Regions from separate parts of the Chryseobacterium sp. X308 genome, predicted to be linked through region 4. Evidence: riboswitches for the same ligand, from Rfam matches in the RefSeq annotation. Region 4 holds a riboswitch; each other region holds the start of a gene.
What was found. Region 4 has a riboswitch for S-adenosylmethionine ahead of LIV57_RS00060 (alpha/beta fold hydrolase). Riboswitches for the same ligand answer to the same signal wherever they lie in the genome.
Positions count from the first base shown of each region.

Region 1: it holds a riboswitch for S-adenosylmethionine, as region 4 does, so the genes downstream of both, LIV57_RS00845 (SusC/RagA family TonB-linked outer membrane protein) here and LIV57_RS00060 (alpha/beta fold hydrolase) in region 4, are expected to answer to the same signal.
Region 2: it holds a riboswitch for S-adenosylmethionine, as region 4 does, so the genes downstream of both, LIV57_RS11475 (TonB-dependent receptor plug domain-containing protein) here and LIV57_RS00060 (alpha/beta fold hydrolase) in region 4, are expected to answer to the same signal.
Region 3: it holds a riboswitch for S-adenosylmethionine, as region 4 does, so the genes downstream of both, LIV57_RS11140 (TonB-dependent receptor plug domain-containing protein) here and LIV57_RS00060 (alpha/beta fold hydrolase) in region 4, are expected to answer to the same signal.

Region 1 covers NZ_JAJFZH010000001.1:170,321-174,643, forward strand. Annotated here, with positions in the region: gene LIV57_RS00845 (SusC/RagA family TonB-linked outer membrane protein) at 1-1,698, opposite strand, end outside; SAM riboswitch class I at 1,782-1,880, opposite strand; gene LIV57_RS00850 (type II 3-dehydroquinate dehydratase) at 2,125-2,532, shown strand; gene LIV57_RS00855 (hypothetical protein) at 2,597-3,034, shown strand; gene pckA (phosphoenolpyruvate carboxykinase (ATP)) at 3,085-4,323, opposite strand, start outside.
Region 2 covers NZ_JAJFZH010000008.1:179,205-183,527, reverse strand. Annotated here, with positions in the region: gene LIV57_RS11480 (alpha-amylase family glycosyl hydrolase) at 1-2,271, shown strand, start outside; SAM riboswitch class I at 2,532-2,636, shown strand; gene LIV57_RS11475 (TonB-dependent receptor plug domain-containing protein) at 2,730-4,323, shown strand, end outside.
Region 3 covers NZ_JAJFZH010000008.1:105,071-109,393, forward strand. Annotated here, with positions in the region: gene LIV57_RS11140 (TonB-dependent receptor plug domain-containing protein) at 1-1,635, opposite strand, end outside; SAM-I-IV-variant riboswitch at 1,932-2,029, opposite strand; gene LIV57_RS11145 (outer membrane beta-barrel protein) at 2,147-4,323, shown strand, end outside.
Region 4 covers NZ_JAJFZH010000001.1:12,600-16,922, forward strand. Annotated here, with positions in the region: gene LIV57_RS00055 (ACT domain-containing protein) at 1-1,183, opposite strand, end outside; gene LIV57_RS00060 (alpha/beta fold hydrolase) at 1,189-2,127, opposite strand; SAM riboswitch class I at 2,189-2,295, opposite strand; gene LIV57_RS00065 (MGH1-like glycoside hydrolase domain-containing protein) at 2,484-4,323, shown strand, end outside.

The sequences.
Region 1 (4,323 bases), 160 kb from region 4:
ACTGTCTGCTCTTCCCGATGCAGATAAGAAGTAAGTATTATTGTAGTCATACTCTACTTTTCCAAGGAAACTCAATAAGCTTAATTTATTACTGTTTCCACTGAAACTTCCCAGCAGAGAAGCAGCATCCGGCTCATAGTAATAAGGCAGTGAAAACTGACTTCTCGTTCCTGAAATCGTCTGATAATCGTATTTGTAGAATTCATGTCCTGCTAATGCATTAACATGATGCTTTCCAAACTTTTTATCATACGTCAGAATATTGCTGGTTGTATAGGAAAGTGTTCTGGTATTGGTCTTCGTCACTGAACCTCCAATTTCCGCACCTTGCCCAAGTAATGGATTTGAATAATAATGTCCGTTATAATTCACCAGATCAACAGAAAAACTTGTCTTGAACTTCAACTCCGGTAAGAAAGTGAATTCCATGAATCCTTTCCCTGAAAAGTTATCTTCTTTATTTTCGTTTTTATCTAAAGGCAACGTTGCAGCAGCATTCTGATTTTGAAGTGCATTTGTGGGCCTGTACTTTCCAAAATCATAAATTGGATTTCCGTCGGCATCTAAAACGTAAGTGCCGTCTGCATTTCTCTCATAATAAGGATAGAATGAAGGAATAAACCTTGCCGCATTGATGATATTACTCGCTTTTGAATCCGAAGAAGTAGGCGCCTGCTGAATACTGTTCGTATAGCTTAAGTTGACTCCAACATTCAGCCATTTTTTAACTTCGGAATTAATTTTCAGCCTGGTATTATATCTTTTAAAACCAGATTCAATGGCCATACCTTTGTCGTCCAGATAACCAAGGGAAAAGAAGTAATTACTTTTATCACTTCCTCCGCTGATATCAAGATCCACCTGGTTTCGTGAGGCCACTCTCTGTAGAATATCTCTCCAGTCATCATTCCAGAGTGGTGATGCCCCTGACAATAATTTTCCATCTGTTCCCACCGGTTTTGGATAAGCAGTTCCATATGGATTAATTCCAAGAGTAGAAACAAGATTATCTGTTGCCATCTGAGCAGCCTGCTGAGAAGAGACTTTACCGGACTGATATCCGTTTCTCAACGCTTCCCAATATAATTGAAAGTACTGATCCGTATTTACCTGTTCATAATCTTTGACAGCTCTTCCGGAGAATCCCTGACTGATATTAAAATTAACTTTTGCTTCTCCTTTTTTTCCTGATTTTGTAGTGATGATGATAATTCCGTTTGCCCCTCTTGAACCATACAAGGCACTTGCTGTAGCGTCTTTCAAAACACTGATGGATTCAATATCACTTGGGCTGATAGAGTTAATATTTCCGTCAAAAGGAATTCCGTCTACTACGTATAAAGGATCACTGGAAGCACTGATAGAACCGATTCCTCTGATTCTGATAGTAGAAACCGCACCCGGCTGCCCTGAGGCACTGGTAGTCTGAATCCCTGCAACCTGCCCTTCCAATGCTTTGGTAATATTGGTTACAGGTCTGTTATTGATTTTATCACTGGAAATGGTGGCTACAGAACCGGTATAGCTGTTTCTTTTTGCTTTTCCGTAAGCTACCACTACGACTTCATCAAGCTCCTTTTCATGAAGACTATCTTTTTTCAGTCTGGAATTCTGTGCACTTAAACTGGTGACTCCCAGAAAAAAAGCCGCAACCGGAGGTATCCAGGCTTTAGAATTAAATAAATTTTTACTAATCATAATCAATTTTATTTATCATATATTAAAATTTAACCCTTTGCAGAAAAGTCAGCAAAGGGCATCGATAAATACGATAAACCAAATGCTTATTTTTCCTTAAAAGGCTGAACGTAACACCTTGCCCCAAGGGTAGGTTGTTAAGACTTCACAGGGTCAGTTCCCTCCATCTTTCTTTATAAGCCGATCGAAATATGGTTGCAAAGCTAAAAACTTTTAGTCTACAAAACAAGTAGACTTATTGTTTTTTCATGATAAATTTTTAATAATTAACATAAAATTTTAATAAAAGCCATAACAATAAGGAGTTGTAAGCTTTATCATTTATTTAAATATGACAAATATCATTATTAAAAACTCAATTGAAACAAATCTACATCACATTGAAATTTTTGACCATTAATTAAAAAAAGTTTTTAATTTTATGGTATGAGAGTTTTAATCATCAACGGGCCTAATCTCAATCTTTTAGGCACAAGAGAACCGGAAATCTATGGAAATGTTTCTATGGAAAGTTATTTGGAAAATTTGAAATCCGAGTTTCAGGTTCATGATATAAAATATTATCAGTCTAATATTGAAGGCGAGCTTATTAACAGGCTTCAGGAGGATGACTTCGATGCAGTAGTGATCAATCCCGGGGCTTATACTCACTATTCATATGCAATTGCAGACTGTTTAAAAAATATCAAAAAACCTAAAGTAGAAGTTCATATCAGCAATATCTATAAAAGAGAGGAATTCAGACAGAAATCTGTAACAGCAGCTAATACGGATGCGGTCTTATCAGGCTTTGGAATGGATGGGTATCGGTTGGCCTTATTAAGTTTAAAATAACTTATATTTTTTTATTTAACCACGGATTTCACAGATTTTCACGGATGATTATGAAAAATAATTTATGAAGATAAAGGATAAGATTTACTGTAAAAGCATTGGCATATATTCCGGGCAATTAACAAAAAGAAAATCTTATATCGTTGAAGAAATAAATGCTGAAAATATAAGAATCTGGAATGATGAAGGTAAGCTCAGATGGTATTCTAAGTTTTATTTCTGCTTGGAGAAAGAACCGGAAATTATTTCCATTCATATTGATGATGAAATAGTAGAGGATACTGAATCTGCTATAGAAGTCACCATTGAATTTTCTGACAAAACAAAATATTGGATGACCTTCACTACTCCAAAGTATTTAGATAAAATATTGGACGGAAAGTCTTACTTTTCTTCAAAGCATTTTATGATTATAAAATATCTGACTGAAGAATCAATCAAATCAACAGTCCTGAAACTGGATGAACAGAATGAATTGATTGAAAGTTGTAAAAAATACTAATAAGAAAGCCTCATCAGTGATGAGGCTTTTTATATGTTGATTGGTAACTATTAGATAGTCTGTTCCTGCAATTGAGGTCCTGAAGCTACTAATTTTTTACCTTCTTCAGTATCACAGTACTGCTCAAAGTTCTTGATATATCTTGAAGCAAGATCTTTTGCTTTTTCTTCCCATTCTGAAGCGTTCTCATAAGTATCTCTAGGATCTAGAATACCTGTAGAAACGTTTGGCAATTCAGTAGGAATTTCAAGGTTCATGATCGGAACCTGAGTTTTAGGAGCATTATCAATAGAACCGTCAATGATGGCATCAATGATTGCTCTGGTATCTTTTAGAGAAATTCTCTTTCCGGTACCATTCCAACCTGTGTTTACCAGATAAGCTTTAGCTCCGTGCTCCTTCATTTTACCGATTAATGTTTTAGAATACATTGTTGGGTGCAATGTAAGGAATGCTTCACCAAATGCTGGAGAGAAAGATGGCTGAGGTTCAGTAATTCCCCTTTCAGTTCCTGCTAATTTTGATGTATAACCGCAAAGGAAGTGGTATTGAGCCTGATCTTCATTCAGGATAGAAACCGGAGGAAGTACTCCGAATGCATCTGCTGAAAGATAAACGATCTTTTTGGCATGACCTGCTTTGGAAGGCAATACAATTTTGTTGATATGATAGATTGGATAAGAAACTCTTGTGTTCTCAGTGATAGATCCGTCTGTATAATCCGCTACTCCATTGTTAACAACAACGTTTTCAAGAAGTGCATCTCTCTTGATGGCAGCAAAGATATCCGGTTCTTTTTCTGCAGATAAGTCGATAACTTTAGCGTAGCATCCGCCTTCATAGTTGAATACTCCGTTATTATCCCATCCGTGCTCATCGTCACCGATAAGGTATCTTTTAGGATCTGCTGATAAAGTTGTTTTACCAGTTCCTGAAAGACCAAAGAATAAAGCTACATCACCTTTTTCTCCTACGTTTGCAGAACAGTGCATTGAAGCCATCCCTTTTAATGGAAGATAGTAGTTCATCATAGCGAACATCCCTTTCTTCATCTCACCTCCATACCATGTACCTCCGATGATCTGTAGTTTTTCAGTAAGGTTGAACATGATGAAGTTCTCAGAATTTAATCCCTGAGCTTCCCAGTTCGGGTTGGTAGTTTTTGATCCGTTGATAACTGTGAAATCCGGCTCGCCAAAGTTTTCAAGCTCATAGTGAGAAGGACGAATGAACATATTAGTAACAAAATGTGCCTGCCAAGCCACTTCAACGATAAATCTTACTTTAAG
Region 2 (4,323 bases), on a different contig from region 4:
TCTTATTCTTACAGTTATACGGTTACCCAGGATGCAAATATGGAACTTGTGGCGACACAGGGAACCAATTCCAAAACGGCAGCATTCATTGTACAGGTTCCGAGAAATGTTGTTTCCCAGGCAATACCCAACTGGATCAGACAGGGAATCAATTATCATCCGACAGATCCAACCAAGGTGGGACTGGCTTTATATGCTCCGGGAAAAAATTTTGTACACGTCATAGGAAGTTTCAATAACTGGACGGTGAATGATACCTATTTAATGAAAAAAGACACCACAAATCCCGATCTGTACTGGATTGAGCTCAATGGAATTACACCTCAGCAACTCTATACCTTCCAATACAGAACCAATGATTTGAGAAAAGTAGCAGATCCCTATTCGCCACAAATTCTTTCCTCTTATGATGATCCGTGGATTTCCGCTTCTACCTATCCAAACTTACCTGCATTTCCTGCCGGACAGGCTTTTGAAGTGTCAACATTTAAAACAGGCCAGACCGCTTATAACTGGCAGGTTACCAATTTTCAAAGACCTGCGAAACAGGATCTTATAGTGTATGAATTATTATTGAGAGATTTCACACAGGAAAAGAACTGGCAGTCACTGATCAATAAAATTTCCTATTTAAAGAATTTGAAAATCAATGCTATAGAACTGCTTCCGATCATGGAATTTGACGGCAATCTTTCCTGGGGATACAATACTTCTTTCCATTATGCACTGGACAAAGCCTACGGTACTCCCGAAAAATTCAAAGAATTTGTAGATGTATGCCACCAGAACGGAATTGCAGTCATTCTGGATGTAGCATTTAATCATGCTACAGGGCGTTCACCTCTGGTAAGACTCTGGAATATTGATCCGGATGGTGATGGCTATGGAAATGTTGCAGCCAACAATCCTTACTTTAATCAGGTTCCGAAACATTCATACAATGTATTTAACGATTTTAACCATACCAGCCTTTCAACGCAATATTACGTTGAAAGATGTCTTGAGCAATGGCTGACTGAATATCACATAGATGGCTTCCGCTGGGATTTAACCAAAGGATTTACGCAAAGCTGTTCCGAAAATGATGAAGCCTGTACCAATGCCTATCAGCAGGACAGAGTAGACATCATGAAACATTATGCAGACAGACAATGGGCGATTGATCCCAACTCGTACATGATCTTCGAACACCTTGGAACTGATGCAGAAGAGCAGCAATGGGCGAATTACAGAATAGCAGAAGGAAAAGGCGTTATGCTTTGGAATAAACAGACAGATCCTTACAATCAGAATACGATGGGATATAAGGAAAACAGCAATTACGACCGAATGAACCACAGTCTTCACGGATTTACCAATCTGAGTGGCGTAGGTTACGGAGAAAGCCACGATGAAGAAAGACTGATGTTTAAAAACCTTGCATACGGTGCAGCGAACGGAAGCTATGATGTAAAAAACCTGAATACCGCTCTTGAAAGAATGAAAACTTTCGGGGCAACGTTCTTTACTATTCCTGGTCCGAAAATGATCTGGCAGTTTGGAGAATTAGGATATGAATTCAGCATCAACAGATGTGCAAACGGTACGATAGACAGCGGATGCAGAACCGATGAGAAACCTGTTGCATTTACGCTGGGGTATGATACTGATGTGAATAGAAAAGCAGTCTACGATACATGGGCTAAAATCATCAATATCAGGAATACCTATCCGGTTTTTAAATCTAAAACCTATACTATAGAATCCAACAATCTTACGAACGATCCCAATGGCCTGATCACAAGAATTTATGTGTATGATGCCTCTATTACAACAGGAATAAAGAATGTTGTCGTATTGGGCAATTACACGACTTCCGCACAGAATGTAGTGCCTTATTTCCCTTACACAGGTCAATGGCAGAATCTGATGGATAACAGTATTTCGAATATAGTTTCCACAACGGCTCCGATCACTTTACAGCCCGGAGAATTCAGAATCTTTGGAAATTATGCAGGAGCGTTGTCTACTGTAGATACCAATGCAGCCAATAAACTATCCCTTCAGATTGCAGATAATCCTGTCCGAAATGGAATCGCTAAACTGGTTTTCAATAAAGCAAAAAATGGGGAAATTTCAATTTTTGATATGACTGGCAAAAGAATGGATTCTTTCAAACTGGATAAAGAAAATGGCATCTATGAAGCGAAAATCAGTTATCCGGCAGGAACTTATCTGGTACAGTTGAAATCAGAGACAGGAATAGCCATTCAAAAGATGATTGTTAAATAAAACAAAAGGTGAAGTTGCCTAGACTTATAAAAAATATTGAATATCTTAAAAAACCATTAAGAAGGATTAAGAAATAAAGTATAGTTAAGGTTAATCATTCTGATTTTTAAGTTTCTCTTACTCCTCTTAAACTCTTATTAAATCTTAATGGTTCAAAAATAAAAAGTTTAAACAAGTTCATACAAAATAAAAGGCAAATTTGCGGATCAGCAGATTTGCCTTTTTTTGTAAGTTCAGAAAAATAGTCTACTTTTGCAGTAGATTTATCAAGAAAGGTGGAGGGATTTGGCCCGGTGAAACCTTAGCAACCTGCACAATTCCAGCGTGTAAAGGTGCTAATTCCAACCCTTTGGGAGAGATAATTGAAGTCAATACTCTATATGAATTCCATTTCTTGAAGTCTTGTGTATCTGCGGAAAGATCCGTCAGATTGGTAGTATTAATTGGCAAGAACAAAAATGAAAAAATTAAGCACAGCTGTACTATTGCTTGGAGCAATTCTGGTAGCTGCTCAGGAAAGTGAGGAAAAAGGAAAACAGATCGAAGATGTTATCATCGTCGGAAACCGTAATGTCAAAAGAACAAAGCTGGAGACACCGGTTCCTGTAGATGTTATCAATATCGATAAAATCCAGAGAAGCGCTCCGCAAATGACCGCTCAGGATCTCCTGAATTATGTGATTCCGTCGTTTAATGCAGTGAGGCAGTCTGCTTCTGATGGCACAGAGCATATTGATCCCGTAACATTAAGAGGAATGGGCCCCGATCAGGTTCTCGTATTGCTTAACGGAAAAAGAAGACATACTACTTCATTGGTCAATTATCAGAATACCGTAGGAAATGGTTCCGTAGGAACAGATTTGAGTACCATTCCCGTAATTGCTATTGATAGAATAGAAGTGTTAAGAGACGGAGCTGCTGCACAATATGGTTCTGATGCTATTGCCGGAGTGATCAACATTATTCTTAAGAAAAATGCCGGAGCTTCAGCAAGTCTTACTTACGGATTAAGCGGAAGAAATGATGGAGATACTTATCAGGCAGGAGTCAACTATGGTACTTCATTAGGAAAAAAAGATGGTTATATCAATCTATCCCTGCAATTAAGCCACAGAGGAAAAACCACAAGAACTCAAAATCACGATCTGGATATTTTCGGCGATAATTTTGCTTATGAATTTGCTGGTGACGCTGAAGCGGTAAAAGCAGCCAGAGCTGCGGATGATGCCGAAATTGAAAAAAGAGGGTTGACCCGTGATGATTTTAATTTTCAGATCGGAGATGCCCAGATCAGACAGGGACAGTTGTTTTTCAATTCAGAATATCCTTTTAATGATCATTTTAAACTCTATTCTTTCGGAGGTTTCAGTATTAAAGAAGGAGAAGGGTTTGGTTTCAGAAGACTGCCAAGCGAAAAGTCTAATGTGGTTTCATCCATTTATCCGAATGGTTTTCAGGCGGTTCTTGGGTCTCAGGTATATGATGTTTCTTATGCCGTAGGTGCAAAATATAATGTTAACGATTGGCTATTTGACCTTAGTAACACCTTTGGAAGCAATATTTTCAATTATAAGGTAAGCAATACCAATAATGCTTCTCTGGGAGCAAAATCGCCGACAAGTTTTTATGCAGGCACCCATAGTTTTCTGCAGAATACCATTAATCTTGATGTTTCCAAAAATATAAACCGTTTCAATATTGCTTTCGGTGGTGAGTTCAGGTTTGAACAATACCAGATCAAAGCTGGTGATGAAGCTTCTTATACCCAATATGACATCAATGGAAATGTTGCCACTGAAGGATCAACAGTACTTGGAGCAGGCGGATCTCAATCCTTTATCGGATTTTCTCCGAACAATGCCTTGAAGAAAGACAGACATTCCACGGCAGTATATGCAGATGTTTCCTATGATTTGGATAAAAAACTGAATATTGATGCCGCTGCCAGATTTGAAAATTATTCAGATTTCGGAAACACCTTGAATGGAAAACTCGCTGTACGATATGAGTTTGTAAAAAACTATGCGGTAAGAGCCGCTGTTGGGACAGGAT
Region 3 (4,323 bases), on a different contig from region 4:
GGAAACTGCATTTTCAGGACTGAAGCCAGGGAAAACCTGAGCTCCTGCGGGTCTTACACTTCCAAAAAAATCGGTTACTTTTTCATTTTCAGGGGTTTTGGCTGTTACTACCCGGCCATAGATGTCGTAGGAAGCATAAGAGTTTTCCTTTCCTGCATTTACTTTATAATTTTCATGCCGGTATTCACCACCAAACGCAATGTTCAACCCTTTCAGAACATCATATTTCTTAGAGAAATCAAGGTTGACAGTATTTTGTGAGAATTCAGATCCTCCGGCATCAAAAGTTCTTGGAGAACTATCTGTAAGTGATGCATTAAAAGTATTGACAACACCAAAACCGAAAACATTTTTCCCGAATGTGTTACTGAAATCCACATTCCAGCCATCCCATTTTCCTTTAATTCCGGCAGCAAGGGAATAATCATTTACAGAGGCTTCAATCTGAGGCAGATATCCGTTGGGAGTAACTCCATTAATATTCCTTTCATTGTTCGGAAGTCTGTAAAATCCTCCTGCATTTCCAAGACGGTAGCTGTAGCCACCAAATGAATAAACCTTCCATTCGTCATTCACAGGAATTTCAGAGTTGAAGAAGAGCTGTCCGGACTGTAGTTTAGACTGCCCGGCTCTCAAACTGAAATCTTTTCTCTCCAATCCTCTGTAATTAAGCTCCTCAGAGGTAAAATCTTTACCCAATACTTTTTGAAGTTCAGAAATGCTGTTTGCCCCGGAAATCTGAGATTGAAAATCAGGTGCAAAATATCCAACCTTAGTCGCATACTGTTTAATGGTATTGATGATTTGCTGAGTATTGGAAGTATTGGTAATATTTTTATAGAGCCCGTCAATATTCACTCCATCCTGTAATGCCCGGTAATTAATGGCATTATAGGCGTTGAAAATATCTCCTTCCCTGACTCCAGCTCTGGAATAAGGATCACGGTATTGCGCAGAACCTGTAATGTTAAAAAATCCGGATTTCCCTATTTTAGCACCATAATTAAGGTCTACAGAAACAGTCTGTCCGTCTACCCCTCCGGAGAAATTATTGGCAACAGGTGAAGCATATCCACCTAAAAATACCTGTCCGGAAAGTCCCAGCCTTTTTTTCAGTCCCAGGTTTATCACTCCCGCAATAGCATCAGAGCCATACTGGGCAGAAGCTCCATCCCTTAAAACCTCTATTTTTTCCAATGCAAAAGCAGGAATAGCATTAAGGTCGGTTCCCACAGAACCTCTTCCCGGTGTAAGGGTAACATTAATCAGTGAAGACTGATATCTTCTTTTTCCATTGAGTAATACCAAAACCTGATCCGGTCCTAACCCTCTCAACAGTGCCGGATCCACAAAATCAGTTCCGTCATTTACAGTATGTGATGTAGATGAAAATGAAGGTACGATATAGTTTAAAGCCTGGCTGATATTATTCGTCGGGCTCTGTTTTAAAATTTTAGATATATTAATGATGTCCACCGGAACAGGAGTATCGGTCAAAGATCTTCCGGAACCCCTGGACCCAAGGATGACTACATCTTCTATTTTCTTCGATTGTAAAGTGTCCGTCTGTGCGTAATAAAATGAAGAAATAAGCACGATAGAAGGAATAAAAATTCTTTTTTTGAAATTATGCATGTTTGTTGTGTACTTTTTTGTTAATGAAATTTGTTTTTTAAGCAATACAGATCCTGTAGCCCTAAATTGTAAGGTTACCATAGAATTCGAAATGTTTGTATTATTTTTTAGAAATAGAAAAGGCTAGAAGCAACAACACATGCGCATGTAGAAATGGCATGAGAACATATCAGAGTAATGAAGGCTCACTTCATGATCTGAAGAATAAAAAATTACTGATGGAATGTGATTTCCCTTGTCTTTAAACATTTGATTTTAACTTTAAAACAAAAATTCAAGATGGGAGTAATGATAGAATGATAAACATTTTTTCCGGAAGATCCGGCTTATCGATTGCAGCACCTTGCTTGTTTTTGCAGGTTGCTATCCCATCTAGAGATTCTTGATAATTACCTGGCAAAGATATAATTATTTCCGAAATAAAAAAAATTTAGCCTAAATTTTCGATTTTCAACATTTTAGCGTAACAAATTATCTTTTTCAGCGTCTAACCGGATAACAGTAAAACATTATGAAAAAAACAATTTTCGCTTTATCCTTACTAAGCTCTGTTTTTGTTTTTTCACAAGAAAAAAATAATAAACCACAGGAAAAACAAATTGAAGGCGTAGTCATTACCAAAACTAAAAAAGCCGTTGAACAAAAAGCAGACCGTACTATTTTTGACTTTTCTGAGCAGCCTCAGCTGAATAACGGAAACGTTCTGGAAGGAATTAAAAAACTTCCAGGACTTGTATCTACCGATATTGCCGGGATGATGTATCAGGGAAAAATGCTGGAAGTATATCTTAACGGAAGACCTCTGAACATCACTTCCAATGAACTGAACTCTTTCCTGGAGGGAATGCCGGCTAATTCCGTAGAGAGAATTGAAGTGATCACCCAGCCAGGTGCTGAGTTTCCGGCAACTTCCGGAGGTGCCATCATGAATATCATCACCAACAAAAATGCAAATAAATATTTAACCGCTACGTATTCAGGGAATTATTCTTTTACAAATTATGACCAATACAGAAGCAGAACGACTAATTCTGTTAATTTAAATGCAAGAAATAAATATTTCGGATGGCAGCTGAATGTTGGGCAGAATTACCGTGAAAGTATGCTGAATGGCCAGCAGGATGAGCTTCTAACAAGCCATACCGATAGATACGCACGCGGATATTTTGCAAAATCCGGATTAACTTTTGATCTGGGACAGGACAGGTTATTATTGAACTACGATATTTATCACAATAATAATGACAACTATACTTTAAGTGACGGGCATGGAGATTTACCGTTCAAGAGAAACCCGAAAGATTTACAAGAAGCTTTTTATACTTCTTCTGACGTTGCCCATACCAATAATTTGAGACAGGAAGCGGTTGTAACCTATCAGAAACGTTTTGCTGACAAATCTCAAAAACTGGATTTCCAGTTTGGGTATACGAGATCAGACAGCAAATTTTCTCAGGATAATTACTTTCAGGATGGGACATTTCTAGCTTATCCCAATGAACCTCTTGATAGCCCTACCAATGGATTAAAGGATATTCTGAATAATAAATCCGTGATGAATATTGCCAACTTTAAAGTAGATTACGCACAGCCAATCAAGCTTCTTGACGGTGGAAAGGTAAGTTTTGGAGGATTGTATGAAAGACAGGATTATGATACAGAAAGTTTTGGACTGACCAATCTGGAATATCAGAGACAGACTGCTTCAACGTATTTAGAGTTTCAGGCTAAACTGAAAAAATTTGATTTTACATTGGGTTCCCGTGCTGAAAACTATGATATTTCCGGGGTAACAAGATATTTTGATAAAGATGCAAAACTGGTAGAGGCTAATTTAATTCCCTTCAATAAATTTAAATTTTTCCCGAACGCAAGTGTACAGTATAACATGATGAATCAGGTTTATATTGCCGCGAATTACAACAGAAAAATCAGTCTGCCAAGTATTTCTGCCCTGAACCCGAATAACGTAACATTCTCGGGACCTAGTACAGAAGTAAATGGTAACCCGAATCTACAGCCTACTATTTTTGATAATTATGAATTGAAAATATCAGCTTTTGATTATGCGTTTATCGGGTATAGCGTAAGCTCGGCAAGCAATCAGGTAGCACAGATCATCCGAAAAGACGGAAGAAAACTCTTCAATGAGCAGGTGAATATTTCCAATATGAAAATTCACAATTTCAATGTGGGATTACCGGTTCCTTTTATGATTTTCAGTAAGCCTTTGAGTGAAATCATGAAATTTAATTTCAATCCGGATAAAATAAACTTCATGTATTTATATGCAGGATATCAGAAGCATGAAATTGATAATCTGAACAATAAAGGGTTCTGGATTTTCAATATCATGACGCAGATTATTTTGCCTAAAGACATCAAACTTACTGCGAATTACAGCTATCTGACTCCAAAGGCAGGATATTTTTACTTCACGGCAGAGAAACCATTCAACAACTCGTTTGATATTACGTTGACGAAGAAGTTTATGAACAACCGTCTGACACTTTCTGTTTTTGCAAACGATATTTTCAACGGACAGGTGATGCAGGTACGTTCTAATCCGCCATCTGGAAATCCGGTGATGATCTACAGCAAATACGACACAAGAAATTTCGGACTTTCCATTAATTATAAAATTCCGACGAGAAATAAATTGGCGAAAGAAGATCCGAATATCCTTAA
Region 4 (4,323 bases):
TTTGAATATTGATATCTCCGAACTCGTTGATTAAGTCTAATTCCCTCGCCAGGATCAATAATTTTCGTGCTACATCATTTCCTGATAAATCTTCTCTCGGATCCGGTTCTGTGTATCCTTTTTCCAAAGCTTCGTTGATGATGGTTGAAAATTTATCATCTCTCAAAGAAAAATTATTGAACACATAGCTCAATGTTCCTGAGAATACGCCTTTGATTCTTGTGATATTTTCTCCTGAAAGGTGCAGTAATTTGATGGTATCAATTAAAGGTAATCCAGCCCCAACATTGGTTTCATACAGGTAACGTCTGTTATTTTTATTCAACGTATATCTTAGTTTTCTGTATTCTTCTATCGGAAGGGTATTGAAAATCTTGTTGGAAGAAACCAGATCGAAACCGTTTTCTGCCAGGGCATGATAGTTTTTAACAAAATCTTTGCTTGCTGTGTTATCCACAACGATCAGATTTTCCAGTTGATTTTCGTTGGAGAAATTAATCAGTTCTTCAACATTTGACGGCCGTTCTGCTGTTAAAACCTCATCGCCCCAATTGGCATCAAACCCTTTTTTATTGAAGGCAATTTTCTTTGAATTGGCTACCGCAACTACTTTAAGGTCTATTTTTTTACGTTTTTTAATTTCTTCTGCAGATTCAAGTACCTGTTCTATCAAGGTTTTACCTACGTTTCCGTGACCAATAATTGCCAGATGAACGGTCTTTGGCTTTTTGAAAATTTCAGATTCTATGATATTTCTTGTTTTTTCATCCTGCGAAGAGGTCACTACGATATTGACTCTGTTTTCTCCTGCCACCTGATTTAAAAGTAACGGGAAAACATTATTTCTTGCCAGCTCAGCAAAAACTTTATTGAAATCTTCTGCTACAAAACCAATCACAGAAACATTATTGATACTATAAATCTGAGAAACTTTTCCTGATTTTCTTTCTGCTTCAAATTCATCGATAAGACAAGCCACTGCCTTCTCTGCATCATTTTCATGAACCAGAATAGAGATTCCGTTTTCTACGGCCTGCTGAGAGATTACTCCTACACTGATACGCGCCAAAGTAAGCGCTTTAAAAATTCGTCCGTCAATCCCGATTTCTCCCAGGAAATCTTCTCCTTCAAATTTGACGATTGATCTGTTCTTCAAAAATTTTATTTCGTTAGCATTTTTCATTACTTCTATAAAATGTTTTTAATGATATTATTTAATTGTTGATATTCCATTAGGAAGGCATCATGCCCATGTATAGATTGGATCTCGTGATAAGAAACATCTTTATTTTTCTCTTTTAAGTTTTCAAAACACATTCGGATTTCAGAAGCCGGGAAAAATAAATCTGTATCTACGGAGATCATGTGCATTCGTGCCTGAATGTTCTCCAGTGCTGTATCAGCAGCATTTATATTCATTAAGAGATGATTCATCAATTTGTAAGCTTTTAAACTAAATCTTTCGTTTAGTGCATTACCATGATAAACCAGCCAGTCTTCTGATTCCAGGCGTTGTTTTTCCTGATTATATTGGTTTTGAAATCTGTCATTGAGCGACTGTGGAGTTCTGTAACACAACATAGCATGAATTCTTGCCTTCTGTAATGGTTCTTCCTTATCATTTAATAAAAATTTCTGAACCAGACACTGTGCATGAAGCCAGTCGTGCGTTCTGTAATCGCAGGCAATAGGAATAAAAATCTCCGCAAGATCCGGCTGCTGGGCCAGCATTTCCCAGGCAATTCCTCCTCCCAGAGAGCTTCCCATAATGGCATATAAGTTTTTGATCTGTAAAACTTCAAGCCCTTTCAGAAATATCGCAGCGATATCTGAAGGAGTAAAGTCTTCATAATCTTCAATTAAAAAATCGTCGTATCCGTTTCCTGGTATATTGAAGCACAGAACGGTATATTGATCGGTATCAACAATCTGATTTTTTCCTACCAGCTGTTTCCACCAGCCTTTTTCTCCGGATACATTTGAGTTTCCGGTAAGAGCATGGTTGATTAAGATAACTGGGGCTGTAAACAGATCTTTCCCAAAGAGCTGATAGCTCAACGGGATATGGTATTCCTTTTGGGAATGAGTTTGATAAGAAAGATTAATATAGTTTAGTTCTGTTTTCAATTCTATTAAATTTTAATACAATTGAAAATGCCACAGGAAATGGCTGAAAAAGAACTTCAGTGAGTTATCTGTCCAAAATTATTTGGTAGAACGTAGCACCTTCTTTGCTTGCGCAAAGGGTTGCTAAGGTTTCATAGGGTCTAATCCCTCAACCTTTCTTGATAACATTTTCAATATTTGAATGAACGAATGGTGCAAAGGTAGTTCTTTTCTTTTAATTTCAAAAAAAAATTATTTTAATATTTAAAAAAGCCCTTAAATACAAGTATTCCAAGACCATATTAATAATTGTTCAGATGAAAAAAATTGGAATTACTTCTCAAAAAAACTAACTTCGTATTGAAAAATGATGCCATATGACCGCCGAAAAAGATAGATTACAAGATACCAAATGGAAAAACTGGGGACCTTATGTAAGCAACCGGCAGTGGGGAAATGTACGTGAAGATTATAGCCCGAACGGGAATGCCTGGAATTTTACCAATCATAATAATGCCGAAAGCTACGCCTACCGCTGGGGCGAAGAAGGTATTGCCGGAATTTCTGATGTAAAGCAGCTTTTATGCTTTGCTTTTTCGTTCTGGAACAAGAAAGATAAAATGGTAAAAGAACGATTCTTTGGCTTGAGCAATCCTCAGGGAAACCATGGGGAAGACATCAAAGAAATCTTTTATTACCTGGATAATACGCCTACCCACAGCTATATGAAAATGCTGTATAAGTACCCGATCAATGAGTTTCCTTATGATGATATTCTAACCGAAAATGGAAAACGCAGCAAAAAGGAGCCTGAGTATGAGCTTTTCGACACCGGGATTTTTGATAATGATGAGTATTTCGATATTTTCATTGAATACTGTAAGGCTGATCACAATGATATTCTGGCCAGGGTAACGGTCTGTAACCGAAGCCAGCATGAGGCACCTATTGTGGTGGCACCTACAGCATGGTTCAGAAATAACTGGAAATGGGGATACAACACCTATAAGGCAGAACTCAATGCTTCTCATGACGGAAGTATCAATATTGCCCACGACAGTATTTCGATCAGGAAGCTGTATTCCAGAAATTCAAATGCACAAAGTGTATTTTGTGATAATGAAACCAATACTTCTAAGCTTTACGGAGCTCCTGCAGTTGAAAACACCTATTTCAAAGACGGAATCAATAATTATATTATCCATCAAACGGATACGGTAAACCCTGAAAAAAAGGGGACAAAAGCTTCTTTCCTGATCGATGAGCTTATCGGAGCCGGAGAATCAAAGGTTTTTGAATTCAGATTGTGCCCGGATGAAGCCGATGAGCCTTTTGAAAACTTTGATGAAATTTTCAATGCCCGGCAGACTGAAGCTGAAGAGTTTTATCAGGAAATTCAGAGTGATACCGTTAACGAAGATGAGAGAAATGTACAGAGACAGGCTTTTGCCGGGCTTCTCTGGAACAAACAGTTTTATCATTATAATATCGGAAAATGGCTGAAAGGTGATCCTAATTTTGAAGCGCCAAGAAATTTCAATGAATATGTAAGAAATACAGAGTGGAATCATCTGCATAACAAGGATATTATTTCCATGCCTGATAAATGGGAATATCCATGGTATGCAACGTGGGACCTGGCGTTTCACTGTGTTCCTTTTTCCATCATCGATGCAGAGTTTGCCAAGGGACAGCTGTTACTGCTTACGAAAGAATGGTATATGCACCCTAACGGACAGCTTCCTGCGTATGAGTGGAATATGAGTGATGTGAATCCGCCGGTGCACGCATGGTCTTGTTTCCGTGTTTTTAAAATTGATGAAAAAAATAACGGAAAGCCGGATTTATTATTCTTAGAAAAAGTGTTCCAGAAACTCCTGCTCAATTTCACGTGGTGGGTGAACCGAAAGGATAAAAACGGAAAAAATATTTTCGGTGGAGGTTTCCTGGGTCTCGATAATATCGGAGCTTTTGACCGGAATATGGTTTTAAAGGATGGCCAGCACCTCGAACAGGCAGACGGAACCAGCTGGATGGCCATGTATGCATTGAATATGATGCGTATTGCGATGGAACTTGCCCAATATTATCAGGTGTATGAAGATATGGCCATCAAGTTTTTTGAACATTATCTTTATATCGCTGAGGCTATGGAAAATCTTGGTGAAGGCACAAAAGGGCTTTGGAATGAAGAAGATGGATTTTTCTATGATGTAT